DNA from 4 places in the Paeniglutamicibacter sp. NPDC091659 genome. Region 1 is predicted to be linked to each of the others. Evidence: riboswitches for the same ligand, from Rfam matches in the RefSeq annotation. Region 1 holds a riboswitch; each other region holds the start of a gene.

Region 1 (7,090 bases):
GTCCATGATGATGCCGGCGGCCACGAGCTCGGCGGCCACGGTGATGGCCCAGTTGAACCAGTAGTTCCAACCGATCGCGAACCCGAAGGACGGGGAAACGAACCGGGTCGCATAGGTCTGGAACGAGCCAGCCACCGGGATCTTCGCCGACATTTCACCGAGCGACTGCATCAGCAGGAAGACCATCAGGCCGACCAGCGCGTAGGCGACGAGTGCGCCGCCGGGTCCGGCCTGGGCGATCGTGCCTCCGGAAGCGACGAACAGGCCGGTGCCGATGGCACCGCCGATGGCGATCATCTGGAGGTGGCGGCTGCTTAGCCCGCGCTTGAGTTCGTTGTCGGGCTTGCCGGCGTCGGTGCCGTCGCCGACGGTGTTCGCGGTGCCACGCTGCACCAGCGATTCATTTTCAAGTGTCACGGAAGTTCTGCTCATGGGTGTCATGCAACACCACCGGAGGCCATTGAAGCGACTTTGCTCACAGGGGATCCGTGTGCTGGTGCCGCTGCGTGACGTGTGTCTGGTTTCTCACATACCGCACATCCCTGTATTAGTGCGGTTTTTTCCGGGGAAATTCGGGGTGGTGGACTATACAGAGCGTCACGCAAGGTTGCCAATCCGAAGGCGTGAGCCACAGATGGTCGAATGGATAACCTTGTTCTCGTCCGCTCCGAGGCACAGTATTGCTGATGCATTGGTAGCTTCCCGGCGGTGGTCTATCTGGATCAAGACCATGCCACAGTCTTTGATCTGGGCCTGCTAGGCCCGGAAATGTCGCTCGGAGATACCGTCTGATTGCTCAGATTCAACGAAACGACACTGACTATTATGACGGGCGTTCGTCACAAAATGAGAATCGGGCCACCCCGGGGAAGACTCGACAGTGGCCCTGAGCCAGTGTTCATCCGAACCGGGTGTGATATAGGGCGATCGGCCGAATGCGCCCGTCATCGGCCGCCCAAACGCGACGAGGGGGCCACCCGCCGGATGGCCCCCTCGATCAATTGCTGCAAATAGTTAGTCGGCGACGACGAGTTCCACGCTGATCGGCGTGGGGTTGGCAATGATGTCGAAGACCGGGCAGTGCGCGTCGACGGCCGCCTGCAGCTCCTCGTAGCGTTCGCGGGTCTCGGGGCCGGACACCGTCACCTTGAGCCGGACGCCGCCGAAGCCGGGGCGAACCGTCTCATCGATTGCGAAGAGCCCACGCACGTCGAGGTCTGCCTCAGCATCGATGTCCAGCGAATCAATCTTGATCCCCAGCTGGTGGGCGTACAGGCGGTAGACGACCACCTGGCAGGAAATCAATGCGCCCAAGGCGTACTCGACGGGGCTTGCCGCCGCGTCGTCCCCTGCCAGGCCGACCGGCTCGTCGACCAGGAAGGTGTGCTTGCCGGCGGTGACTTCGGTGGCGACGGAGCCGACGGCGGTTCCGTTGGCCTTGAACGTCAGCGAGGCACTTGCGGTGTCCGCCGTGATGCGCTCGCCCCAGGCGTTTCCGGCCGCGTTGAGCTTCTCGGCGCGCAGGATGTCGGGGGTGGTTTCGAGCAGGGTCTCAGACATGGGAGATCGATCCTTCCGTGGTGGCGCGTGCCAACCACGTCGCCATACTTACGCCGGTCCGGTTGGACGGCGTCGAATCTTCACCTGGAGCACCCCGCTATGACGAAGGGGGTTGCCGTCCAACCGACCAGGGTCGTGAATGGTTGGAACTCGTGATTCTGTTGACAAGTGTGCCGGGGATACCGAGCGCGAGGCAAGAAAATGCTTCATGCAGCGTCATGAAACGGGGGACGATCCTGCCGCCATGTCAGCTGCGTGCCGGGTCAGCTGCCTGTGGAGAAAAAGAAGGGCGTGAGCAAGAAGAATGGGATGAGCAGCAAAAAGGGAATCACTGACAGGATCCACAAGATGGTGCCGACCCAGCCAGTCACCTTGCCGACCGTCGCGTCGGTGTTCAACTGCTCGGCCTCCTTTGCCTTGTTGATGGCGATGATGCCCAAGGCGATGCCGACAAGGGGAACGAAAAGGGAAAGGATGCCCAGGATCATCGAGGTCTGGGCAAGCTGTTGGCCTCGATTTAGCTCCGGGTACTGTGTCATGTTTCCTCCGACGTGATAGCTCTGGTTGCCGGAGGCCATGCGGCGGAACATCCGGTTGAATCGAGACTAGCGGAGTCCCCACGGCAAAAGGCGCAAGATGCCTTGTCGGGACGCCAAAGATGACTGCAGGTGCACTTGAGGCTCGCCCTTGGGTCATCTTCGGTTCGTGGCGATTCCGGTCGTTTGCAGATGGGTTGGGCCAACGGAGGATCGCCGCAGACGGAGAATTCCGGTTCGGGGAATTCCGAGATTGCCTTGGGTGCCGCCGGGCAATTGGCAAAAACACAAAAATAGCGACCCTCCAAGATTTGAATTCTTGGTGGGCCGCCATCTTCATGGTTTCGTGAGGATTTACGACTGGGAAGCGGCCATGCCGGCTACGACCGTGATGAGCACGAACGCGATGATGCTCAGAATGGCGAGGATGGTTCCGATCCAGCCGGTTACCTTGCCGACGGTTGCCGCAGTGTGGAGCTCTTCTGCCTTCTTGGCCTTGGAAATGGCGATCGGGCCAAGGATGATCCCGACGACGAAGAGTGACAGGATGCCGAGGATCATGGAAGTCTGGGCAAGCTGGGCGCCGCGCAGCTGCTCGGGGCTGTTCTGGATGTACGTAGGTGCTCCCTGGTACGGGGCAGCGCCATTGAACTGTGGCTGGTTGTCGGCCGGCTGAGTCATTTTTCCTCCGCGAAAAAGATGATGGTGCAAGTGAATGATGTCTAAGGTGCGTCCTTAGATTTTGAGCGTACCGGCGTTTGGCCATGAAATGGCGAAAAGCATCGCCGTCCAGCGCAACGAAATGATCACAAGTGCCATCCGAGCCGCGTGGGGCCGGAAAGTCTCGGCTGCTGGGGCCCGGGCGGCGGTATCGATCATGGTTTGGCGACGACTAACCCTCGCTCTGCTCAGACTCCGAGTCGTTGAGCCGTGCCAGCAAGTCGGCAAAACGACGGATCTCATCCGGTTCCCAATTCGACAACCGCTCGCGCATCAGGATCCTGGCCCGTGTCCCGGATGCGACCCATGCTTCCCGGGCGGCATCCGTGATGCTGACGAGCATGGCGCGCCCATCGCTCGGGTCGGGCTCCCTGGTCACCAGTCCTTGGCTCTGCAATTGCTTGATGGTCCGGCTCATGGTGGCCTTGTCCACGTGGAGTTCCGATGCCAGGACTATTTGTTGCTGTGCCTGTTGCCTGACCAAAATCGACAGGACCCTGTAGCCCAGCGGCTGCAGCTCCGGGTGGATGTCCAGCGCACGCTTGCGGATCGCGGTGCGGGCTTTGACGGCCATGATCGAAAATTGCTTCTCGACCTCTTGCATCAACGGCTCCAGCACCTGCGGATCGGCGGGCTTGTCGACGTCGGGGGTTGGCTCGGAGCTAGGGGGTTCCATGAAGTCCATATTAGTGCGTTTCCCCGGGGCCACAGGGCGGAACATCGGTGAACGACGCCGGGCCCGCGGCTTCCCCGGGGGCGGGACAAATCACGGGGCCAGCGGCACACTACGAGCAGGGCTCTTCCGTTTTGTCCTTGTCGCAGTGCAGAATGGCAACTTGCTAGACCTCGACAAGTCAGGAGAACAGCATGGCCACAATCCTTAATCCCTACATCAGCTTCCGCGGGGAAGCCCGCCCGGCGCTGGAGTTCTACCAGTCGGTTTTCGGCGGTGAACTGGACCTGCGACCCTTCGCGGACTTCGACTTCGCCAAGACCGACAACCCCGCGGACGATGCGAAGATCATGCACGGGCACCTTCGAGGGCCGAATGGCTTGAACATCATGGCTGCGGACACCCCTGAATCCATGGAATGGAAGGGCGGCACCGCCATCTCGATCACGCTCAGCGGCGAGGACAAGGACGAGCTCCAGGGCTACTGGGACAAGCTTGCCGAAGGCGCCACCATTGGCCAGCCGCTGGCACAGGCCCCGTGGGGCGACTGGTTTGGAATGCTGAGTGACAAGTTCGGCATCGATTGGATGGTCAACATCGCAGGATCGCCGGGCGCCGGAGCCTAGCTGCGACGAATAGGCTTCTGGTGGGTGGCGGACCCAAGGTTGTTTTGCCACCCACCAGTCTTGTGTTTCCGGTCAGTCGTCCTTGAGCAGGGCCTCCGTGCGTACCCACAGGGAATCGCTCAGCCCGGGGTTCTTGGCCTGCGGGTTGGTCCGAGAGACCTTTCTGCGCGTGAAGTACTCGCCAGCCGGCCAGTCGACGCGGGCGTTTCCGTGGGCCAGCCATACCAGGGTGTCTGCGCCCTTCTGGGGCGAGGCAAGGAACTTGGAAAGAAGCTTGTTGCCGTAGACCCCTTCCATGGAGGCGCCCGGCGAGCTGGAAAAGCTCGTGGCGACTATGCCCGGGTGGAATGCCGCGGCGGAGAGCCCTCGGGAGCCATAGCGTTTCTGCAATTCACGGGTGAACAGGATCTGTTGCAGCTTGGCATTCCCGTAGGCGCGGTTGGGGCTGTAGAACTTCTCCGCATTGAGGTCGTCCAGATCGACCCGTCCATACAGGCGGTTCGCAAGGCTCGAGGTGTTCACGACGGTGGCCTGTGAGTCGAGCAGCCGGTCAAGCAGCAGCTGCGTCAGCAGGAACGGTGCCAGGTAGTTGACCTGGAAAGTGAGTTCAAAACCATCGACGGTCGTTTCCCGGACGGGCGAGAATATCCCGCCGGCATTGTTTGCGAGGACGTCGATACGCGGATAAGTGGCCAGGAGTTCGGCGGCGAGAGTGCGCACCTGGGCCAGATCGGCGAAGTCGGCGAGATGGAATTCGGCACCCAGCTCCGCTGCGACGGCCTTCGTCTTCTCGGGGTTTCTGCCAACCACAACCACCTGATGGCCGAGGTCCGTGAGCTGTCGGGCGGAGGACGCGCCGATTCCATCGCTGGCGCCGGTGATGACAATTGTCTTGGCTGGCATGTGGTGCCTCTCGAACTGAAATCGGCGTGCTGCTTTGTCAGCCAGCCTACGCCGCGCTCAGGGCTCCCAGCTGAAAGCGGCTTGTTGCCCCGAAACTTCTCTGGATGGCTTGCACCTTGCGCTGGATCGTCCGCAAGCTGACGCCGAGCGCGCGAGCGATGGAATCGTCGGTGAGGCCGGTTGCAAGCAATCGCAGTATCTCTTGTTCTTCACTGCTCAGCAGCGGCGAGGTTGACCTGCGGTCGTTGGTCGGGGGCGTCGCGGATTTCCAGATGGTTTCGAAGGTGTCGTTGAGGAATGCGGCGAAGCACGGGTCGTGGATTCGAACCCCCAGGACCCCGCTCGGGTGGTTTGCACTGCTGAAAACCAGCGATTCTTCCCCGTCCCGAATGACCAAGCGAGTGGGAACGATCGAGGAGACGCGAGCGCTGGATTCGTGAAGGGCGGAACTCGGAACCAGCGGAGCGCGCGACTCTCGCTTGAATGCCGCCGGATCGTAGACCACCCGGTAGTGAACGCCGCGTTCCAGGGCGTCACGTCGAGCCCTCTCCATCCCCTCGGTATCCGGTGCGTCGATTCCGCGGTCGAAAGCCTCGAGCGATCGGCGTGCCCGGTATTGAATGTCCGCATACGCGGTGGCAAGGCTTTTCCTGACGGTGATGAACTCGATCTCCGAGTGGGGGAGTGGCCTCGCGGGCATTGATTCACCGGCCAGTGTTCCCGCGCCGGAAGCCAGAGCGTCGAACTGCCTGGATATCGCATCCAGCCCAAGGTCGATCAACGGGTACTCTCCATTTCGTGGAAGCGCGGGCGCTGCAGCGGTATCCAGCTGCATGCAGGGCCTGCCTCGGAACGTCGCCGGCCGCCCGCTTCGGGACAGTGTCCGATGGGCCGCAGGTTCCCTGAAAGCCTGCAACCCATCGGCGAAACCGGCTCAACGCATTCGGGGATTTAGAACAGGGTGAAGCCGGTTCCCAGTTCGTCATCCGGGTTGAGATCGAACTGGTGGCGTCCGGTGCGGTACGCCATGCCGGTGACCACCGGGATGACCGCGGGGAACTGCGAGCCTGACACGTCGTGGGGCCGGACGGTGCCGATGAAGGTCGAGCCCACGATCGAGTCGTGCTTCAGCGAATTCTCGGTGATCTCGCCCGTGGCGGCCAGGCAGGCCAGTCGCGCCGAGGTGCCCGAGCCGCAGGGGGAGCGGTCAACTTCGCCGTCAGCGAAGACCGTCATGTTGATCTGGTTCGGTCCCGTCGAGAGGTCTTCGAGCTTCTGGAACAGGATGGTTCCGTAGACACCGCTCTGGCGCGGGTCGGAGTGCTGGGCCTCGGGCAGGTCGTTGCAGGCCCATTTCACGGCGCGGCCGATGGAGCGCAGCTCGGAGTAGTTCTCCTTGGTGATGTCCAGGTCCAGCTGGGCAACATCCAGGCACGCATAGATGGCTCCGCCGTAGGCCAGGTCGACCGTGTACTTCTTGCCGTCAACGTCGACCTTGAGGTCTTGCCCCACGACGTAGGACGGAACGTTTTCAAAGGTGACGCCGCGGACGATGCCATCGCGGGATTCGACGTGTGCGGCAACGCGCCCCGAGGGAACGTCGATCACGACGACGCTTGTTCCGTTGGGGTCGGATTCAACGATTCCCTCTTCGACGGCCCAGACGCCCAGCGCCATCGTGCCGTGTCCACACGCCGTCGAGTATCCGTCCTTGTGCCAGAAGACTGCTCCGAAGCTTGCGGCAGAGTCGTCGGGCTCGGTGATGAAGCAGCCGTACATGTCCGTGTGTCCGCGGGGTTCCTGGACCAGGAGCTGGCGAATCTTCTCGACGGCCGGGCTGTTTTGTGCCGACACACGGCGCTCCGCAACGGTCAGGCCATCAAGCTCACCGTAGCCATCGGTGACAATCCGGAACGGCTCACCACCGGTGTGGTAGTCGATGCTGCTGATCTGGATGGATGCTGTCGTCATGTTGTTCGGATCCGTTCTCATGCGTGTCGGTTGGCGTGAGGGTCAGGCGCCAGAAACCTGGCGCCCAAACCGCGGGAGAAGGTGCTTGAACTTGAGGGGCA
Region 2 (7,090 bases), on a different contig from region 1:
GGGCGCTTTCCACCACGGTGTCGCGGTCCTCGGCCTCGACGACCAGGCCGTTGTAGTCGAAGACCCAGTCCAGTTCCACGTTGTCGCGCGAGCCGTAGCGGATCTTCGTGACAAGCTTCGGGGGCAGCACCGCGGGCAGGTCGACGCTGGCGTCGGGGCTGGTGACGCGCAGCTTGCGGGCCAGCCGAGGGTACACCCGGGAGAAGAACTCTTCCGATTCCTTTTCCGGAACCGTGACGGGGTCCGGGTGGTGCAGCATGACAAGTTCGCTGGCCGAGAGCCCGCCGGGCACCCGTCCCAGGAAGATCTGGTTGTGGTCGTCGCTGGCTGCATACACGCCGTGGTTGCCGATGGCGCCGGCGGCGGTGTCGGCATCAAGGTCGACGCGCACGTCCCCGATCAGCAGGCTGGGGGCCAGCTCGATGCCCTCGGGTGTGGTGGTGGCCCCCAGGGAGACGTGGGCCGGTTCCAGGAGCGTGATCCGGGTGTTGGTCTTGGTGCCGATCAGTGCCACGCCGAGCTTCTTCGCCTCGGCCAGCAGCGGCCAGAGCAGCGAGGAAGAGAACTCGTCGAGGTACAGCCAGTCGTTGTCCTCGCCGAAGTAGAGTTGCCCGTTGGCGCGGTAAAGCGGCACGAACTGGCAGAACCAGCGGTGCTGCTCGGCATCCAGGTTCAACCCGTAGGTCTTGAAGCTGATGGTGTTCCAGCGCAGGTTTCCGCGCACCCAGCGCTCCGCGCCGGTGCGGACCATGGGGCGCACGCCCAGACGCCACCTGCGGTTGGCAACCTTCTGCTGTCCCACGCCGGAGCCCGGGGCCCACTGCTGGTGGGCGCTGAGCGTGGTGTCCTGCAACTCGAATTGCAGACCCATGTGGGCCAGCGGGTTCTTGGAGCTCGCCGAGGAGAGGCTCTTAGGTGCGGCGGCGGGCGTGAGCAATTGCTGAAGCGACTGCTGCCAGGCCGGGACGCTGACGGTGGCGCTGCGGAACACCACGTCCTTGGCGCGCAGGTGCAAGGTGTTGGAATAGATCAGCAGCGCCGCAACGTGCTTGCACTTGGGCGCATCCCCGCAGGGGCACTCGCCCTCGTCGATGAGCCAGGCTTCCTTTTTGAAGACCAGGGTGATCCCCACCGAATAGGTCGGGTTCTCATCCTCGCTGACCTGTCCGGCGAGCACCGCTGAGTCGGGGTCCCAGGTGATATCGCTCATTGAGGCATCGGTGGCAAGCACCTTGCCACGGGTAAAGGCGGCACCACCAACGACGCGCAGGATTTCACGCGCATCGACCATGGGGAAAGCAGAATCGGTCATCCTCCCATCGTTTCACGTTCCGGGGCCAGAGGACGAACCGGTGGCAGTGTTGTGCGCATTATTCGTGGTGCGTGTTAATCACCATGGCGCCCGTCCGCGGCGGAGAAAGTCCACGTCTTCCGGGGGAGCCGGCACATCCCGCCGGCATTGGCCAAGGGCGCGTCGGGGACTTCACACGTCAATTCGGCCTAGAATCGCCATCCGGGACAAAGAAAGAAACGAGGTTGGTTCCATGAACAGCACACCCGCCTTGACCCCGCTGCCGCGAGTGATCGAGATTGCCTCGCTGCGTGACTTTGACAGGCATGCCACCTCGGCGCTCGCCATCGAGGGAGGACGCCTCGCCGCGTCGATGCACGGGTGGCACGTCCAATCCGTCGACCTGCGCGGACGCAGCACGGTGCTGGAGAAATTGCGCCCCTCGGGATCCGTCTTCCTGGGCTGTTACCTCGAGGGGAAGATCGAGCGGCGCCTGCGCGGCGGCGGGGCCTTGGTCTTCCCGGAAATCCCCGGGCTGCCCTTCGACGCCTATCGCGGGGAACTCTACAGCTGGGACGAGCTGTACGCGGGAATCCTTGAAGGGTCCTACGAATCGGTGCCGGACGCCAGGATCTACGCGTGGAGTTTCCACCGGTTGGGCGCCGGAGCCCACGATGCGTTGAACGCGGCACTGGCCAGCACGCTGCACGACCACGCCATCGGGTCCCGGCTCGACTCCCAGATCCGGGAGGGCGACCTTTCCTACGCGCCGCTGGTCGGCGTGATGGGCGGGCACGCGCAACAACGCGGAGGTGACGATTTCAGGACCGCAGCACGGCTGGGGCACGCGCTCGCCGAGGCCGGGTTCATCGTGGCCACCGGTGGGGGGCCCGGGGCCATGGAAGCAGCGAACCTGGGGGCCTACCTTTCGGCCTTTCCGCTGTCCACGCTGGACGAGGCGCTGGGAATGCTGGCCGTCGAGCCGAGCTTTGCCACCTCGATCACCGGGTGGGCCCGCGCCGCGGCCAGGGTGCGCAACAGGTGGCCGTCGGGAACGGCGAACCTGGGGATCCCCACCTGGTTCTACGGGCATGAACCGCCGAACATGTTCGCCACCCACATTGCCAAGTACTTTGCCAACGCCACCCGCGAGGCGGTGCTGTTGGAGAAATGCTCGGGCGGCATCGTCTTCCTTCCCGGTGCCGCCGGGACCGTGCAGGAAATCTTCCAGGACGCCTGCGAGAACTACTACGGCGCCGCCGGCCGCATCCGGCCCATGGTGCTGGTGGGCATCGACCACTGGACGAAGACGCTGCCCGCCTACCCGTTGCTGGAGGAACTGGCGCGCGGCCGGCACATGGGCCGGCTGATCCACCTGGTCGACGATCCGGCCGAGGCGGCCAGCATCCTGGTGGGCCTCAACGACGGCGGCATTTCCGGGGTGCGCGGGCTGGCATGAGCGCCTACGCGATCGGCATAGACATCGGCGGCACGAAGATCGCCGCGGGGCTGGTGGACGGGAACGGCACGGTCCTGGTCAGGGGCCGGCGCCCGACCCCGGGCTTCGACCCGGCTGCGGTCCTTGCCGCGGTGTGCGACCTGGTCCGGGAGCTTGGCCCCGGCGGCGCGGACGCCGTGGTGGGAGTGGGGGCCGCCGGGTGGATGGACACCACCGGCAGCACCGTGGTGTTCTCCCCGCACCTGTCCTGGCGCGACGAACCCCTGCGCCGGAACCTCGAACGGGCGCTGGGCCGGGACGTGCTGTTGAGCAACGACGCGGATGCGGCGGGCTGGGCCGAGTACCGCTTCGGCGCGGCGCGCGGCGAGGACAACATGGTGTGCCTGACGCTCGGCACCGGGATCGGCGGTTCGGTCGTGCTGGACGGGAAGCTCCGGCGCGGGCGCTTTGGCATGGCGGGGGAGTTCGGGCACCAGGTCCTGGTGCCGGGCGGCCACCGATGCGCCTGCGGCAACCGGGGCTGCTGGGAACAATACGCCTCCGGCAACGCGCTGGCCCGCGAGGGCCGCAGCCTGCTGGCCGTGCACGGGCCGGTGGCCAAGGTGTTGCGCGAGGCAGCGGGCAACGACCCGCACGCGGTCACCGGGGAGCTGGTGAATTCCCTGGCCGTCGCCGGGGACGAAGCCTGCATCGAGCTCGTGGTAGAGGCGGGGCAGTGGCTGGGCCTGGGCCTGGCCAACCTCGCGGCGGTGCTGGATCCGGGCATCATGGTGATCGGCGGGGGCCTGGGTTCCGCCTCCCCGCTGCTGCTGGAGACGGCCGAACAGGCCTACCGCGGCTCGCTCAGCGGCCGCGGCTACCGGCCTTTTGCCCGGGTGGTCGGCGCGGCCCTGGGCCCGGATGCGGGCCTGGTGGGCGCTGCCGACCTGGCCCGGAACGCACTGGGGTAGACGGGCGTTCGAACCGGCGAACAACCGACCACCCGGACATGAAAATGGCCGGCAGGCCCGTTTTCACGGGGCCGCCGGCCAGTTTCATTGCTGCGCCTGGCGTCAGGCGACGGTGCCGCCGAAGAGCAGGCCGAGCGCGTAGGTGATTCCCGCCGCGCCCAGGCCGATGGCCAGCTGGCGCAGGCCGCGCTTGGTCGGGGAGGCTCCGGAGAGCAACCCGACGACTCCGCCGGTGACGAGCAGCGCGATGCCGACCAGCACGGCGGAGAGCATGATGGCGGGGGTGCCGCTCATGCCGAAGATGAAGGGCAGGATCGGGATGACGGCGCCGGAGGCGAAGAAGCAGAAGGACGACGATGCGGCGCCCACGGCCGAACCGATTTCCTCGTGTTCGATTTCCTCTTCCTCCACTTCGCGTTCGGGCCACAGGGAGAGCGTGGGGTTGCAGTCGCAGGAGTACAGGCCCATGCGTTCGGCCGCGCGGTGCGCGGCGTCCTCGTCGCTCATGCCGCGGGCCTTGTAGACCAGCACCAGCTCGTTGGCGTCGAGGTCGAGGTCCGGGGCTGCGGACAGGGTGATCTGCGTGGGCTTGGAAGCGGAGAGCAGCTCGCGTTGGGAACGCACGGAGACGAATTCGCCGGCGGCCATCGACAAGGCGCCGGCCAGGAGGCCGGCAATGCCGGAGAAGAGCACCAGGGAGCTGGCCACGCCCGTGGCGCCGATGCCCATGACCAGGGCGAGGTTGGAGACCAGGCCGTCGTTCGCGCCGAACACCGCGGCACGGAAGTTGCCCGAAAGCCTGTTGCGCCCGCGCGTTGCCAGGCCGCGCACGACCTCCTCGTGGACCAGCTCGTCGGCGGCCATTTGGCGGGTGGCGTCGGTGTCCGCGGCGTAGGGGGAGTCGCCCTCGGCTCGCTGGGCCAGTGCCAGCACAAAGACGGAACCGAAGTGGCGGGCCAGGACACGCAGCATCGTGCGGCGCAGCGTGGGACGGGTGGCCTTCTCCGCGTGGTCGCCGAGCAGGTTGCGCCAGTGTTCCTCGTGGCGGGTTTCGGCGTCGGCCAGGCCCAGCAGGATGGCGCGTTCCTCGCCGGTGCGCTTGTTGGCAAGTTCGCGGTAGACCGCGCCCTCGGCGATTTCGTCGGCCAGATACTTGCGCCAGCGTTTGATTTGGGCGTGAGTGGGGGTTGGCGCTTGTGGCGTCATGTCTCGTCCTCGGTCGGTGTCCATGGCGGGTGAGGCCATGCGATGGGGAGGAACAAGCAAAGTTTTTGGGTGCGTTGAACCTCGGGCCACCGTGGTGGGCCGAAGGTCTCGTTCGCCTCAAAGAAATCCGCCGGATTTCCGCGAGGTGGTTTGCCGGGCCGCAACTTTGCGGCCAGTATGTCGACGCACCGCCGCCACCGTGAATGGTGGACTCGGAACTACTCCCCTTCAGCGAACAACTTTAGCCTTCGGGCGGGCTTCAGAGAATTCGACGAGGCTAAAAATGTGTGTCCGGCCTGCGGTGTTTCCGGTGACCGGGGTTCGGATCAACAAACTCGACGACGCCGCGTCCCAACGCGGGGCTGCAACGGCGTCGGCCAGTGCGCGGGAGACGGCGGGCGCGTCGTCGACATGGAAGCTGCGCCAGGAACCGTGCAGGTTCAAGTCGATGACGGCGCGGTGGAGGTCAAAGAGGGGAAGTACGGGGACGGAGTGTTCCATGGCGGCAGCGGCCGGCCTTTCACTAGCTCTTGCCGCCGCCTTGTGGCACCGGCCGCTTCTTCATCCGAACCACCCATGAACCTGGGGTTGGTGCGCGGCCAGTCGGAGCTTGGCGCCGCATCTCGTGAAGCTGGTCACCACACTATCGCGACTCGGCCGCGAGCTGAATTTTTTGGTACAAATCAGTCCACGCTTTCGCGTCATAATCGGGCAAATTGGGGGAAATGCGACGATCCCCGGAGCTGCCGTCAATGAGTTCGCGCACGATGTCGATGTGACCGGCATGGCGGGCGGTCTCCACGTTCATGTGGATGAGCAGTCGGCCGATCGTGGTGTTCCGTTTCTCCGCTGCCCACCACGGGACCGTTGCCGGGGCATCGAGCGGCAATGCCTCGATGTTCCGGTTGGCCGAGTCGATGGCGCTGCGGTAGAAATCGAGGATGTCCGCGCTGGGGACGTCCGCCGGAACCCACATGTCGTAGTCGGAGTCCTCGCTCTGGCTCAAGGCAATGAAGCGCGGATGTTCGACGGTCTGTCCGGGGCATTCCACGAAGTACCCGAGTTCCACGCAGGCCAGGTGCTGGATGAGGCCCAGGATGTTGGTTCCGCTGGGCATCAGGGGCCGGGTCAGGTCGTAGTCGCCCAGTCCCTCGGCCTTCCACAGCACGGCTTCGCGGGAAGCGTTGAGGTACGTGAGCAGGTGGTTTTTCAGATCGTCCATGGGCAATAGCCTAGGAGCGGGAATGCCCCACTGGCTAGGTGCGCAACGCCCCTTGCATGACAACGGGCCCCGCCGAATATGCATCCAAGGACGCGTATCCGGCAGGGCCCGTTCGAGCGCCCGGAGGGGCTACTTTGCGATTGACTCGACTTCGATGCCCTCGACGTCGCCTTCGCCGGCGACGCGGGAGTTCCAGCCGTCGATGACTGCGGTCGCGGTGGGCCGCGTGGCAAGTGAAACGACAACGTAAACGATGGCCGAGGCGATCAGGCCGTAGTAGATCGGTTCGTTGGCGTAGATTCCGTCAAAGCGGTTCTCGGCCTGGATTTCCAGGACGATCATGGTGCCCAGCGTGACGACGGTTCCGGCTGCCATCGACGCTGCTGCGCCAATGCCGTTGCCGCGCTTCCACATCAGGCCGCCGATGATTGCCACCAGCAGGCCGCCGACAAGGATGTCGTAGGCGATGGTTAGGGCCGCGACCACGTCGGAGACCATGATGGCCAGGAGGATGGCCACGAGGCCCAGGATCAATACCCAGATGCGGTTGGCGCGCACGTCGTGCTCGGGGTTCTCGTTCGAGTTGACCCGGATTTCCTTGCCGAACCAGCCGGCGACGAACGGGGTGACGTCGGTGCGGGCAACGGTTGCCGCGGCGATCAGTGCACCCGATGCGGTGGACATCATGGCGGCAACTGCCGCTGCGAGGACCAGACCGCCGACTGCCACCGGCAGAAGCTGGGTTGCGACCTCGGCGTAGACAACGTCCTTGCCGAGGTTGACGACATCGATGTCCGGCAGCGCCACGCGGGCGGCCAGGCCGATGATGGCGCCGGCGGCGCCGTAGAGCACGCAGTAGATGCCGGCTGTGGTGCCGCCCCAGCGGGCGACCTTCGGGGTCTTCGCGGTGAAGACGCGCTGCCAGATGTCCTGGCCGATCAGCAGGCCGAGGGTGTAGACCA
Region 3 (7,090 bases), on a different contig from region 1:
GCTGCTCGGCGATCTGTCACAGACCCCACTGATGACGGAGGGACGATGCCAAACTTCATGAGTTCGAGACAAATGTTGAGGCTGGGATTGACCATGGCCGTTGTCGGCGTGGTCTTTTCCTTCACGAGCACCGCCGTGACCCTATGGCTGTTTGGCGCTATTCCCGTGGCGTGGGACGTGTTCGCTGGCGCAGTCTTTGCGCTCCAACAGATCCTGTTCGTTGGTGGCATCTTCATGGCCATCGGATCGATCATGGTGCGGCACTTTGAGATCCTGAAAGACGAGGTACAGCGAGCCGCCGGTGGGGGAGCGGCCGGCCGGTGGCGGCAACAAGGTTAAAGAACCTCGGGGTTGTGGTGAGGCCGGAACTTCCGGTTTCACCACAACCCCGAGGCTGTTGTCTTGTCCTAATGAATCCCTATAGCGTGATCGAACCCTTGGGGGTTTCGAAGGTCACTGAGAGGATTCCCGGCGTGCCGTTGGGTGCCTGCCAGTTGACGGTGACGTCGCCGACCGGCAACTGCTCGGGCTGTCCGAGCCAGTCTGCAACGCGTTCGCTGGATCCGGCGATGCTGATCGACGAAATCTTGCCAACCGGCGGCAGTGCCTTCGACGGGTGCAGGTTCTCCGTCCCGTCATCCCAACGCAGCAGGTACGGGACCTGCGGGTCGGCGATCAAGCCGTTGACGCCGATCTGGCGCCAGGTCAGTTCCTGTCCATCGGGGAACTTCCGATTTCCCGGTACCGAGCTACGGCCTAGGCGAGCCTCGACCGGTGCCAAGTCATCAACCGCAACGCACCAGCCCATCCAGCCGCCGCCAAGTTCGGAACGGGCGCGAACGGCCTGACCGAACGGTGCCTTGTCCGATGCCGGGTGGTTCAGTACCTCGACAACTTCGAGGTACTGGTCATTCTGCAACGGGAAGATGACATTGCGAGTACCAAATCGTGGGTGAATACCGCCCTTTACAGATTCGAGTCCAAGGGCCGCGCCGATCCGAGCGGCAGTTGCCGCGAGGCCGTCGGGTCCACAAGCGTAAGTTACATGGTCCAACCTCATCATGTGCCCATCATGGCACGATGTGATCTGGCTCTCGAGTTAGGGTTACCTAACTTGAGTTTGGCTGGCGCTTTCATGGTCAAATTCGGGCCAGCGTCCCATTCCTTCCGCGTTGTCACATTTTGAGATGTTCTTGCGCGCCCGCATTTCCTTGCGCCAGACTGATTCACAAGGTCATGAGTTCCAGCAACAAGCCCCGGCTTGCTGGACGGCAACCCTCCACCGCGGTGGGGTGCCCCGGGTGAAGACCAGGCCCTGCGTCACAAGGACGCAGGACAAGCGCGGGCATGCCCCTACGTAGAATCCGACGCCACAGGTGTCGGCTACGGGCATACCCCTTGAATCCTCGAAGGGGAGAATAATGTCAAACGACTGGTCATTTGAAACTCGTCAGATCCACGTGGGCCAGGAGCCGGACGCCACCACCGGTGCGCGGGCCCTGCCGATCTACCAAACCACTGCCTTCGTGTTCCCGACCGCGGAAAGCGCTGCCGCGCGCTTCGCGCTGCAGGAACTGGAGCCGATCTACACGCGCATCGGCAATCCCACCCAGGACGCGGTTGAGCAGCGCATTGCCAGCCTCGAGGGAGGCGTCGGCGCGCTGCTGCTGGCCTCCGGCCAGGCCGCCACGACCTTCGCGATCCTGAACCTCGCGGAGGCCGGGGACCACATCGTGGCAAGCCCCAGCCTCTATGGAGGAACGCAGAACCTGTTCAAGCACACGCTGCGCAAGCTGGGCATCGAGGTCACCTTTGTTGCTGATCCCGACGACCTCGACGGCTGGCGTGCCGCGATCAAGCCGAACACCAAGGCGCTCTTCGGCGAGGTCGTATCCAACCCCCGCCAGGACGTCCTGGACATCGAATCGATCTCGGCCATCGCCCACGAGGCCGGCGTGCCGTTGATCGTCGACAACACCCTTGCGACCCCGTACCTGGTGCGTCCCATCGAATGGGGTGCGGACATCGTGATCCACTCGGCCACCAAGTACCTCGGCGGCCACGGCACGGCCATCGCCGGCGTCATCGTGGACTCGGGCAACTTCGACTTCGCCGCCGACCCGGAAAAGTTCCCGGGCTTCAACACCCCGGACGAGTCCTACAACGGACTGGTCTTCGGCCGCGACCTGGGCGTCAACGGCATCCTCGGCGCCAACCTCGCCTACATCCTGAAGGCCCGCGTCCAGCTGCTGCGCGACCTGGGGTCCGCAGTTTCCCCGTTCAATGCGTTCCTGATCGCCCAGGGCCTGGAAACGCTGTCGCTGCGCATCGAGCGCCATGTCTCCAACGCCGTGGAGGTCGCCAAGTGGCTCGAGGCGCAGCCGCAGGTCGAGTCGGTCAACTACGCCGGCATCGAATCGAGCCCGTGGTTCGAACGCGGCCGCAAGTACGGCCCCAAGGGCATCGGCGCGATTGTTGCCTTCGAAATCTCCGGCGGCCTCGAGGCCGGCCAGGGCTTCGTCGATGCACTGAAGCTGCACTCCCACGTGGCAAACCTCGGCGACGTCCGCTCGCTGGTGGTCCACCCGGCCTCCACCACCCACGCGCAGCTCACCGAGGCCGAGCGGGTCGCCGCCGGCGTTTCCCCCGGCTTGGTGCGCCTGAGCGTGGGCATTGAAAACGTTGCCGACATCATTGCCGACCTCCGGGCCGGTTTTGAGGCAGTCGCCTCGCTCGCCGAGGTTGAACTGCAGGGTGCCACTAATTGAGCGTGGAGACAGACGTGGTGCTTTACGACGCCGAAACGGCACAGACGCTGGGCTACGCCCCGGACGGGATCCTTCGGCACCTTCACACGGGTGAATACACCTTTGAAACCGGCGGCGTGCTTCCGGACGTGGTGCTGGGCTTTGAAACCTGGGGGACGCTTAACGAGGACGCGTCCAACGCGGTCTACATTGCCCACGCACTGACCGGGGATTCACACGTCGCACGCGGGCTCTCGACCGAGCCCGGCTGGTGGGACGGCTTTGTCGGACCGGGAAAGACCGTGGACACCGACCGCTACTTTGTGGTCTCGGCAAACATGGTCGGTGGCTGCTCTGGCTCCACCGGTCCGGCAAGCCTGGATCCGGACGGCAAGCCGTGGGGCTCGCGTTTCCCGTTCACCACCATCAAGGACTCCGTGCGTCTGGAAGCACGCCTGGCAGATGCCCTGGGCATCAAGGTCTGGCACACGGTTCTCGGCGGTTCCATGGGCGGGGCCCGGGTGCTGGAATGGGCTGTCGAGTTCCCGGAACGCGTGAAGAACTGCGTCGTCGTTGCGGCAACAGCGGAATCCTCGGCGGAACAGATCGCCTTTGCCCAAGCGCAGAGCGCTGCCATCCGCCTGGACCCGGACTTTGCCGGCGGCGACTACTACGCCAACGACAATGTCCCCTCGGCGGGGCTCGGCCTGGCCCGCAGGATCGCGCACATCACCTACCGTGCCGAACCCGAGCTCGAGGTGCGCTTCGGGCGCTCCGCGCAGGACGGTGAGGCTCCCGTCGGGTCGAAGGACCTGAACCGGGGCCGCTACCAAGTGGAGAGCTACCTGGACCACCAGGCCGGCAAGCTGGTGGGCCGCTTCGACGCCAACAGCTACCTGGTGCTGACCGATGCCCTGATGAGCCACGACGTGGGACGCGGGCACGGCTCGGTTGAGGCTGCGTTGTCACGCCTGGGCTCGGTGAATTTCTTCGTCTCGGCGGTTGATTCCGATCGACTGTACTGGCCCGAGCAATCGGAACGACTGGCGAAGTCCCTGCCGAACCCGGTGGAGGTCCGCTACATCACCTCGCCGATCGGGCACGACGGGTTCCTGACCGATATAGAACAACTCGGCGATGCGCTGCGAAACCAGATTTTCTCCTAGGGATCTGGTTTACGGAAGGCTGTTGAGGGACTGAAGACGTATGGCTCCGGTTGAAGAATCATTCTTCAACCGGAGCCATACGTCTATGCGGGCTATGCGGATCTAGTCGGTCAGTGCCTTGAGGCGCGCCTGCGTGTACTCGTCGCGGGTGATGAGACCGCGGGCCAGGAGGCTGTCGAGCTCGGCCAGTTTTTCTTCGATGGTTTTCTTCGGTGCCAACATTTGGGATTTGGCCGCCCGGGTTGCAAGGTCGGTCTCCAGCGTGAAGATGTCCATGCCGGCGTTCTTCGTGGTCTTGTAGTTTCGAACCCAGACGAATGCCCCAAATGCCAGGATGCCGATGAATGCCACGAAAAATATCCCCATGAAGGCTGGAACCGCATCGAAGATGAAACCCATGCCACCGGGTAAGTCGGTGGGGTCCGGGCCGAGTGTTCCGAATTGGACGGTCTCATCTGGCCCCAGCAGCTCGGTGGGGAAATCGTCGATCGTGCTTGTGCTTGCTAGGGTCATGATTTGCCGTTCTGTCCTAACTCGCGTTGGCGTGTGCATCGCCGCTGTACGGCCTGTTAACACTAGTCAAACATCAATTGATTGCAGAACCGTCGAATTTAGCCAACCGTTTTCCATTTGTGACGAATGGTTCGGTTTCTCGGTGAAATGCCTAGTCGATCGATTCGGTTCCCAGCGACGGGCCGACCGTGGGCTCGCTGAACCGAACGGCCAGGGGGCGCTTGGGTGTGATGCCGTCGCCCGAGGATTGGTGCCGGATGCGGCGAAGGACCCACGGCGCCAAATGCGTGCGGGCCCAGATTAGGTCCTCGCGGCGAGCCTCGCGCCAGTTCTTGGATTCAATTTCCCCTGGCCGGGCGTGCTGCAGGTCATGCGAAACGTTCAAGGCATCTAGTGCCATGGCCGCGATCGTGTGGTGTCCGAGCGGCGAGAAATGCAGTCGATCGTCGGCCCACATCTGCGGCTGGTGCAATTCACGCAGCGACCACATGTCTGCCACGACGGCGTCGTAGCGGGCTGCGATGGTGCGAACGTTTTCGTTGTAGATTGCGACCTTGCCTCGAATGCCGCCCAGCACCGGTGTGTCACGAATGTCGGGGCCCGTGAAAAGCAGGATGGTTGCGCCCGAGGTCGCAAGGATCCGCATGAGCGCGTCGAGCTTGTCGGCGATGGCGTCCGGATCGCCCCCGGGGCGAATGACGTCGTTGCCGCCGGCGCACAGGCTGATCAAATCCGGCTTGAGCTCAAGTGCCGGGCCCGCCTGCTCGTCGAAAACCTGGGCAATGAGACGGCCGCGGATGGCGAGATTCGCGTAGGCGAAGTCCTCGATGCCTTGGCTGAGTTGCTCGGCCACGCGGTCTGCCCATCCGCGGTAACCTCCGGGGCTGCTTGGATCAACATCGCCGATTCCTTCGGTGAAGGAATCACCCAGGGCCACGTAGCGTCGCCATGGATGGAGAAGTGCGTTGTCGGTCAATGAGCCTTCTTCGAGGGGATTGGCGATGTTGTTCACAGAGGTATTCTTACCAAAGAATATCTAAGTTACCTAAGCGTAGGTTAAGTGGCGACACCAAGGGCGCGTGGATTCTGGTTGACTGGATGGGTGAGTGAAAATACCTGGAACCCCACTGTCATCTGGTCGCGCCCCGAAGCCGAGCGAGCCGGAACGCCCTTGCTGGTGCTCTTGCACGGATACCTGTCCAACGAAGAAGACCTCATGGGGCTGGCCCCCATGTTGCCTGACGAATTCACCGTAGTCTCGGTGCGAGCCCCGCAGGCCCTTGGCCCGGGTTTCACCTGGTTCCCGCTCATGCAGGACCTGGACTACTCGTTTGATGCGGTCAAGAAGTCGGTCGCGGATCTGTGGGCTTGGCTGGAGCCGATCGCCAAGCAGCACTCCTCCGTAAGCCTGCTGGGGTTCTCCATGGGCATGGCGGTGGCCACGTCCTTGCTGCGCCATCAACCGCAGGCGATTTCCACCGTCATTGGCCTCTCGGGATTCGCGGTGCCGGGGGACGACTCCGGGTTCTTCAAGGACGAGGAGCTCGCGGGCATCAAGACGCCGATGTTCTGGGGTCGCGACCAGGCCGATCCCGTCATCACGCACGACAAGGTCGAGTACACCCACGGCTGGGCCACCGAAAACGTGCATGTCACCAAGGTGCTGTACGCAAACATGCTGCACTCGGTCAACGCGCAGGAAATGGCGCACGTGCACGAATTCCTGACGCATGTGGTGCTGAAGGGCGCCTCCGTATAACCTGACGACTTCAATGCCGGTTCGCCGGTCTGAACCTCGACGAGCTTCAAAGCCTTGTGGCGGCCGCCTGGAAATCCCAGCGACCGCCACAAGACTTGTTCAGAACAAAAGAACTAAGCGGTTTCGATCTGGACCGATTCGCCGTTCACGGTGACGGTGTCACCATTGCGGATCTGGGCCCCGCGACGGGTCTCGATCTCGCCGTTGACCTTCACCAGTCCGTCTTCGATCATCTGCTTGGCGTGCAAGCCGTCCTCGGCCAGGGACGCCAGCTTGAGCAGCTGTCCCAGCCGGATTGATTCGTCGCGGATCTGAATGTGGAATACCTCGGAATTTGCCATGCATCAATCATCGCGCATCATCCGGATGCGATGTGCATGAAGTCATGATGACGCCGATGTTTGTGGCGTAGCCGACAGAATGTCGAGCCCCGCGAAGGGTGGGAGTACGTTTCTCTAGGTAGGCATCCCGTTCCAAGGAGAAGAGTGGCACGTCCAGAACCCCGCGCGGTTGCCGGTGCATTGACCCTGGCCGGATCGGCGGGCATGCTCATGCCGCTCCAGGCCTTGATAACGTCGAGCGCGGCGTCGCCCCTGGGTGGGTTCCTGCCGGCAGCGATCCTCAGTGCCTCGACCGCGCTGGCCTGCATGCTTGTCGCCAGTGTTTCGATCCCGGCCGCACGCAGGGGCTGGAAGCAAGTCGGTGCGGTGTGGCGCGAACGGCACATTCCGCGCTGGTTCGTTTTGGCCGGCCTTATCGGTTCCTATTACATCGTCGCGCAGGCCATGAGCGTTGGCAGCATCGGGCTTGCGCTCTTTGCCGTTGCCGTTGTCGGCGCAAGGACGCTCTCCAGCATCCTCATTGACGTGATCGGGTTCAGTCCCGCGGGGCGCCAACCCATCACC
Region 4 (7,090 bases), 620 kb from region 1:
GGCGCCCGACTTGAGGCGAAGCTGCGCGCCGACGGACTGGACGACCGCGTGCGGTGACCGCAGTGACGCACCGCACGCGGGTCCGTCGGGTCAGGGAGCGATTTTCCGCTAGACTGGACAAGGCTGTTTCTGTCGTACCTGGCAATCGGGTATCGACGACAGCAAATGCAAAGAACCTCCTGTTGCGGAAATGCCGTGACCGTTTAGCCCAAAGGAGGTGGGTTCACATGCGTGCTTATGAATTGATGGTGCTGATCGACCCCGAGGTCGACGAGCGAACCGTTGAACCGACCCTCGGTAAGTTCCTGGACGTTGTACGTAACGATGGTGGAACCATCGAGAACGTTGACATCTGGGGCCGTCGCCGCCTGGCCTACGACATTCAGAAGAAGAATGAGGCCATTTACGCGGTAGTTAACTTCACCGCCACCCCCGCTACTTCCGCGGAACTTGATCGCCAGTTGAGCCTCAATGAGACCATCATGCGCACCAAGATCACCCGCCCGGAAGAGGCAAAGGTCGTTGCAGAGTAATTCTGCTTTTCGATCTTCGTAGAACAACACCTTTTAGGAGGCTCCAATGGCAGGCGAGACCGTCATTACGGTAATCGGTAATTTGACCGGTGACCCAGAACTACGTTTCACCCCGTCAGGGTCGGCAGTCGCGAACTTCACGATCGCTTCGACCCCGCGAACCTTCGATCGCCAGTCCAATGAGTGGAAGGACGGCGACACGCTGTTCCTCCGCGCATCGGTGTGGCGTGAGGCTGCCGAAAACGTCGCTGAGACGTTGACCAAGGGCATGCGTGTCATTGCTCAGGGCCGCCTCAAGTCGCGTTCTTACGAAACCAAAGAAGGCGAAAAGCGTAACGTCACCGAGCTCGAGGTCGATGAAATCGGCCCGTCCTTGCGTTACGCCTCCGCAAAGGTCACCCGCACCCAGCGCTCCGGCACTGGCGGCAACGGTGGCTTTGGTGGACAGCAGAATGCCGGCGCCAATGCCGGCGGATTCGGCGGCGGCAACGCCGGCGGCCAGGGTGGTTTCGGTGGCGGCAACGCCGGCGGAAACAGCGGTGGCGGCTGGAATGCACCTGCAGCCGATCCTTGGGGCGCTCCTGCCGGAGGAAACAACGGCGGATGGGGCAACCCGGGTTCTGACGAACCGCCCTTCTAAACAAAATTATTCACCATCCCGCAGAAAATTCTGCGGGCTCCACCTGATAAAGGAGCTCCACGATGGCTAAGGCTGAACTCCGTAAGCCCAAACCAAAGTCCAACCCCTTGAAGGCCGCTGACATCACTGTCATCGACTACAAGGACGTAGCATTGCTGCGCAAGTTCATTTCGGATCGCGGAAAGATCCGTGCCCGTCGCGTTACCGGCGTTTCCGTTCAGGAACAGCGCAAGATCGCACAGGCCATCAAGAACGCGCGTGAAGTAGCCTTGCTGCCTTACTCCGGCGCTGGCCGCGGCTAAGGAAGGTATACAAACATGGCAAAGCTCATTCTGACCCACGAAGTTACCGGCCTCGGTGCCGCAGGCGACATCGTTGAGGTGAAGAACGGTTACGCACGTAACTACCTTCTCCCGCGCTCGTTCGCCATCACCTGGACCCCGGGCGGTGAGAAGCAGGTTGAGTCGATCAAGGCCGCCCGTGCTGCTCGCGCCGTTGCGTCCTTGGAAGAAGCACAGGCACTTGCCGCCGCTATCTCCGCCAAGCCGGTCAAGCTGACCGTCAAGGCCGGCGCTACCGGTCGCCTCTTCGGCACCGTCAAGACCGACGACATCGCCAAGGCTGTTGCAGCCGCCGGCGTTGGCGCGATCGACAAGCGCAACATCGAGATCAACGATCACATCAAGTCGACGGGTAACTACTCGGCTACCGTGCGTCTGCACACCGATGTATCCGCGACCATCTCGCTGCTGGTTGTTGCTGCAAAGAAGTAATTCTCTGCACACCCATCGCCCCTCGGGACGATAAGCGATTGAGGACTCCACCTTCGGGTGGGGTCCTCATTGCGTTAACCGATCGCTTGGGTGCCTGCATGGGGCCAACGAGCCGGCATCGACCAAATGGTGCGGAGGCCCTATATCGACAGATGAGGACGAAAAGCGAATGTTGGTCGCAGAATGTTCGATTCTTACGCTTCGTGACCCATTGTGTCGAAACAATCTTTGACTGAAGCTAAACCTTTCTCCTAACGTTAGTCATGAATCAAGAGTGTCAACGCAAAAGCCCTGGCTTGTTGACCGGCAACCCTCTCGCGGTAGTGGGGTGCTCCAGGTGACGATTCGGCCCGCGGGACCCCGGGGGCAAGTACTGCACACTGGATGATGGGCAGCTGCGCTTTTGGCGCGTACCCGATTCAAGGTGGGCATGAAGCCGAAGGACCGAGCCATGACTCTTGCAACAGACCTCACCCCAGACACCTTGCGCAACGTTTTCGCCCAGCATCCCTCTGGCATTGCTGCACTGTGCGCCATCGTCGACGGTGAGCCGCAGGGCATCGTCGCCTCGTCGTTCACCGTCGGCGTTTCGATGGATCCGCCGTTGGTGATGTTCGCGGTCCAGAACACCTCGCGCACCTGGCCGGTTGTTCGATCCAGTGCCCGCATCGGGGTATCCGTGCTCAGCGAGAAGAACGAGGGGGTTTGCCGCCAGATCGCTTCCAAGACAGGAGACCGCTTTGCGGGGCTCCGCCTGGATTCCACCGACGAGGGCGCCCTCCTGCTCCATGATGCAAGCCTGTGGCTCGATTGCTCCGTGGAGCAGGAGATTCCCGCGGGCGACCACCACGTCGTGCTGCTGCGCGTGCACGGCCACCAGACGAGCGATGAAACGAATTCCCCGCTGGTCTTCCACGGGTCGGCATTCCGTCGACTGGAAGCCGAACAGCTCGTCTCCTAGACGCCACTCGGAAGCACAGGGCCTGCCGGTAGCGATCCGCACCGCATGTTGGGTCTACCGGCAGGCCTCCTCTTTTCGGTGGAAGCAGCGAGGCAGGCACCGCCCCTGCGACTAGGAAGGGTCGTGGACGACTTCCATCATGTGGCGGTACCCGTACCGCGCCAACTCCGTGAGAACCCCGAAGTCGACGTCAGCGAGCTTGTTGACATACAGGCATGCGACACCGCGCTTGTGCTTTCCCAGCTTGCCCAAGAGCTCCCCGGACTCCGGCGCAATGGTCAGGCCATAGAGAGCCAGGATCGTTGAGCGGGGCGAGAACCCGATCGCGCCGGCGTCGCCTTCCCGGCCTGAATCGTATTTGTAGTGGTAGGTTCCGAATCCGATGATCGTCGGCCCCCACATGGTCGCCGGCTGCCCGGAGACTTCCTCCATCATCTCCAGCAACGCACGTGAGTCGGCGCGCCGAACGGGGTGGGTGACGGAGGCGATGAACTCGTGTGGATCAACCCGGGTGGGGGTTGTTTTATTGGCGGCCATGCGAGCCAGTATTACAGCGCTGTCGACGGTCATCAACCTTGTTAATCCCCAGATTTCCCCGAACCCCGTGGATAGCTGTGGATAGTTTGTGGGTAACCGTGGAAACCGACGGAGATTAACCGCGGAATCTCGGGGTTTTTGCGTGTATAACCAAGTTTTTTACTCCGCAAACCTGTGGATAACTACTTTCTGTCCACAGGCATGTAAATGCATAATACCTAGTCAGCTCTATATTTTTGGCAAAAATCATCGGTAATCCACAATGTTCTCCCCAGACTGTGCACACAACACGCCGCAAGGTGCACAGGTTATGCACAGCCCCTGTGGATAACGGTGTTGGGTTTGAGGCAAATGGGGTCTAAGGTGACAGTGTTCCCCACCTATTTCCACAGGCTTGCGTGTCTCTTCGCACACGTGAGATTGGACGTACCAAAAGGTCGGCCGACCCTGCGACACTGAAGTAGATAATGATGCGGAAAACCGGGAACCCGCGAAGCTTGAAGGGAAAATCCATGTCGCTGTCCAGCACGGAAGCCACGTCCGAATCCGACTATGGCCGTACACCGCCACAGGATTTGGTTGCGGAGCAGAGTGTGCTCGGCGGCATGATGCTCTCCAAGGATGCCATCGCCGACTGCGTTGAAGTACTGCGCGGCATGGACTTCTACCGCCCGGCTCACGAATCGATCTTCGAAGCAATCATCGACCTATACGGACGCGGCGAACCTGCCGACGCCGTGACCGTCTCTGACTTGCTCACCAAGCGCGGAGAAATCACTCGCATTGGTGGCCCGGCCTATCTGCACACCTTGATTCAGTCGGTGCCGACCGCGGCCAACGCGGGTTTCTATGCCGAAATTGTTCGTGAGCGAGCGGTGCTGCGTCGCTTGGTTGATGCGGGGACCAAAATCGTCCAGCTGGGCTACTCCCAGGACGGCGAAGTCGATGCAATCGTCAACGAAGCCCAAGCTGAGGTCTACAAGGTAGCCGAACGTCGTACCGCAGAAGACTACGTTCCGCTGCGCGACATCATCGAAGGGACCGTCGATGAAATTGAATCCGCTGGTAGCCGTGGCGAAGGCGTCATCGGTGTTCCCACCGGTTTCTATGAACTCGACGAGCTAACCCAGGGCTTGCACGGCGGCCAGATGATCGTTATCGCAGCGCGCCCGGCCGTCGGCAAAAGCACGTTTGCATTGGATTTTGCCAGGTCAGCAGCCATTAAGAACAATATGACCGCTGTTTTCTTCTCCCTGGAAATGGGCCGCAACGAAATTGCCATGCGTCTGCTTTCGGCAGAGGCAAGCATTGCTCTGCAGAACCTGCGTAAGGGCACCATCAAGGACGACGAATGGTCCAAGATTGCTACCACCATGGGCAGGCTCAACGACGCGCCGCTGTTCATTGATGATTCCCCGAACATGTCGTTGATGGAAATTCGTGCAAAGTGCCGGCGCCTAAAGCAAAAGCACGATCTAAAGCTCGTGATCCTTGACTACCTGCAGCTTATGAGCTCGGGTAAACGTGTGGAATCGCGTCAGCAGGAAGTCTCCGAGTTCTCTCGTTCCTTGAAGCTGCTCGCCAAAGAACTAGATGTGCCGGTTATTGCGCTTTCCCAGCTGAACCGTGGTTCCGAACAGCGTACCGATAAGAAGCCAATGGTTTCTGACCTCCGTGAATCCGGCTGTCTCACGGCAGGGACCAAGGTCCTGCGTTCGGATACCGGCGCCGAGACCACCATGGGTGAACTCTTTGCCACCGGTGCCAAGGACGTTCCGGTGTGGTCACTTGATGACAGCCTGCGCTACGTCGAACGCCACCTTACTCACGTCTTCTCCACGGGTGTAAAGCCTGTGTACAAGATGACGCTCGCCTCCGGACGCACCATCCGTGCCACCGCCAACCACCCATTCTTCACCTATGAAGGGTGGCAGGCTCTTGGCGACCTGCAGGTCGGCGACCGTCTGGGTATTCCGCGCCACGTCAATGGACCTTCGCAGCGAACCGATTGGGATGACGAACAGATCATCACCATTGCCGAGTTCATTGGCAACGCGCCGGTTGCCGATGAAGTGCCCGTGGACAACGATGACCCGGCCAAGCTTGGGGATTTGATCAAGTTCATTCCCGAGGGCGTATTCTCGCTGCCCAAGACCGGCATTGCACTCTTCCTCAGTAGTTTGTGGGCAACAGCCGGAACGGTGAGCGCCAACGGTGCCTCTGGGCAGATCCGGTACCGCGCCCACTCGCGCAAGCTTGCTGACGACATCGCACGGTTGCTCCTGCGCTTCGGCGTCACCTGCAAGATCAGCCAGCGCACCACCAACACCTGTGTTGTGGAAATTGTTGGCGATCATGACCAGAAACGCTTCCTGCAGGAAATCGGAGTTGAAGGCGAACAGGCCAGCGCGGCGCAGAGCCTGCTTGATGCCATCATCAACAACAACGAACCGGTTGAACTGGGTGCCGCGCCACTTCAGGTGTGGAATAGCGTTCGCGAGATTCTCGAGGAAAGCACTAGTTCTTCGGAAGGCGAGGGTGTGCTCAAGACCGCGGTGCGCCAGCCGCTGAGCCGCGTTGCCGAAACCCTGGACGATGCTGAACTTCAGGTTGAGGCCATCAACGACATCTTCTGGGACAACATCATCTCCATCGAAGCCGATGGCGAAGAAGAAGTCTTCGATGCAACGGTGATTGGAAACCACAACTTCATCGCCAACGGCATCGCAGTTCACAACTCCATTGAGCAGGACGCCGATATGGTCATCTTGCTGCACCGTGAAGACATTTACGACAAGGAATCGGCTCGGGCCGGTGAAGCCGACGTGATTGTCGCTAAGCACCGTAACGGTCCTACCAAGACCATCGTGGTTGCCTTCCAGGGCCACTACTCGCGCTTCAACAACATGGCGCAAGAAGGCGGGATGTAGCCGTTCCGATCCTGCCGCGGTGCGGCCTTCCCTATTCCGGGAAGGCCGCACCACTGCGTTAATCGGCTCTCAGGCGCCGGGCGCCTCTACGCCCGAGCTTCGGCAAACGACTTGAACTCATTCATCATTCTCAGGCTCTGCTTCTTGAACATCGAGCCGAAAAGCAGCCCGACAATCTTCATGAGGCCCGTGAATTCGAAGGTGTTGTGGGCGACCCAGCGGGTCGCGGTTCCGCCCACGTCGTGGAACTCGTTCTTGCAGATGTTGTGGACGCCCTTGGCATCATAGGTTCCGTCGAATGCGTCGGGCAGCTCGCGGCGGGTGACCGTCTCGACCATTTCCATGGTGCCCTTGCCCTGCTTGTAGGTCAGCCTCGAGGTGGCGCCGGGTTCCCCGGGCGTGCCTGAGACCGCTTCGAAGGAGAGCAGCCCCTTCTGCCAGTGCTTCAGGTTCTCCGGGTCGTCGAAGAGCTCGATGAATCTGTTGCGCGGGATGTTGACGGTTATTTCCTGAGCGAAGTCCATGCTCGAAACCCTACCTGCGGCCGCCCCCGTTTGGGAGCGGATCCGCCCTGGAAAAACATTGCTGACAAGACACTCCGCAGGTCGATGCAACAGGGCAAAGGGCAGGCTTTAAGCTCTAATCATGTCCTTGTCTGCTGCCGGATCCGGCGCGAATGCGCCACTTGGTCTTTTCGCTCCCCAGTACCGTTGGAT

Evidence for each region. Region 1 has a riboswitch for S-adenosylmethionine ahead of ACIQLF_RS03565 (OsmC family protein). Riboswitches for the same ligand answer to the same signal wherever they lie in the genome.
Region 2: it holds a riboswitch for S-adenosylmethionine, as region 1 does, so the genes downstream of both, ACIQLF_RS16890 (hypothetical protein) here and ACIQLF_RS03565 (OsmC family protein) in region 1, are expected to answer to the same signal.
Region 3: it holds a riboswitch for S-adenosylmethionine, as region 1 does, so the genes downstream of both, ACIQLF_RS17520 (bifunctional o-acetylhomoserine/o-acetylserine sulfhydrylase) here and ACIQLF_RS03565 (OsmC family protein) in region 1, are expected to answer to the same signal.
Region 4: it holds a riboswitch for S-adenosylmethionine, as region 1 does, so the genes downstream of both, ACIQLF_RS00775 (flavin reductase family protein) here and ACIQLF_RS03565 (OsmC family protein) in region 1, are expected to answer to the same signal.

Annotation. Positions count from the first base shown of each region.
Region 1 covers NZ_JBIVTO010000001.1:785,206-792,295, forward strand. Annotated here, with positions in the region: gene ACIQLF_RS03560 (amino acid permease) at 1-432, opposite strand, end outside; gene ACIQLF_RS03565 (OsmC family protein) at 1,015-1,560, opposite strand; SAM riboswitch class IV at 1,600-1,718, opposite strand; gene ACIQLF_RS03570 (DUF4190 domain-containing protein) at 1,824-2,138, opposite strand; gene ACIQLF_RS03575 (hypothetical protein) at 2,451-2,777, opposite strand; gene ACIQLF_RS03580 (MarR family winged helix-turn-helix transcriptional regulator) at 2,989-3,492, opposite strand; gene ACIQLF_RS03585 (VOC family protein) at 3,684-4,115, shown strand; gene ACIQLF_RS03590 (SDR family NAD(P)-dependent oxidoreductase) at 4,188-5,018, opposite strand; gene ACIQLF_RS03595 (LuxR C-terminal-related transcriptional regulator) at 5,065-5,853, opposite strand; gene ACIQLF_RS03600 (proline racemase family protein) at 5,970-6,989, opposite strand.
Region 2 covers NZ_JBIVTO010000010.1:44,856-51,945, reverse strand. Annotated here, with positions in the region: gene ACIQLF_RS16910 (SNF2-related protein) at 1-1,312, opposite strand, end outside; gene ACIQLF_RS16905 (LOG family protein) at 1,545-2,750, shown strand; gene ACIQLF_RS16900 (ROK family protein) at 2,747-3,700, shown strand; gene ACIQLF_RS16895 (VIT1/CCC1 transporter family protein) at 3,803-4,906, opposite strand; gene ACIQLF_RS16890 (hypothetical protein) at 5,135-5,407, opposite strand; SAM riboswitch class IV at 5,428-5,537, opposite strand; gene ACIQLF_RS16885 (DinB family protein) at 5,550-6,128, opposite strand; gene ACIQLF_RS16880 (sodium:solute symporter) at 6,258-7,090, opposite strand, start outside.
Region 3 covers NZ_JBIVTO010000011.1:3,222-10,311, forward strand. Annotated here, with positions in the region: gene ACIQLF_RS17510 (hypothetical protein) at 94-339, shown strand; gene ACIQLF_RS17515 (VOC family protein) at 419-1,063, opposite strand; SAM riboswitch class IV at 1,233-1,348, shown strand; gene ACIQLF_RS17520 (bifunctional o-acetylhomoserine/o-acetylserine sulfhydrylase) at 1,422-2,768, shown strand; gene ACIQLF_RS17525 (homoserine O-acetyltransferase) at 2,771-3,913, shown strand; gene ACIQLF_RS17530 (SHOCT domain-containing protein) at 4,016-4,426, opposite strand; gene ACIQLF_RS17535 (SGNH/GDSL hydrolase family protein) at 4,578-5,438, opposite strand; gene ACIQLF_RS17540 (alpha/beta hydrolase) at 5,529-6,185, shown strand; gene ACIQLF_RS17545 (RNA-binding S4 domain-containing protein) at 6,299-6,526, opposite strand; gene ACIQLF_RS17550 (DMT family transporter) at 6,671-7,090, shown strand, end outside.
Region 4 covers NZ_JBIVTO010000001.1:167,368-174,457, forward strand. Annotated here, with positions in the region: gene ACIQLF_RS00750 (acyltransferase family protein) at 1-57, shown strand, start outside; gene rpsF (30S ribosomal protein S6) at 228-533, shown strand; gene ACIQLF_RS00760 (single-stranded DNA-binding protein) at 580-1,173, shown strand; gene rpsR (30S ribosomal protein S18) at 1,236-1,475, shown strand; gene rplI (50S ribosomal protein L9) at 1,491-1,946, shown strand; SAM riboswitch class IV at 2,213-2,325, shown strand; gene ACIQLF_RS00775 (flavin reductase family protein) at 2,398-2,907, shown strand; gene ACIQLF_RS00780 (DUF1801 domain-containing protein) at 3,019-3,444, opposite strand; gene dnaB (replicative DNA helicase) at 3,957-6,374, shown strand; gene ACIQLF_RS00790 (SRPBCC family protein) at 6,461-6,898, opposite strand; gene ACIQLF_RS00795 (MFS transporter) at 7,020-7,090, shown strand, end outside.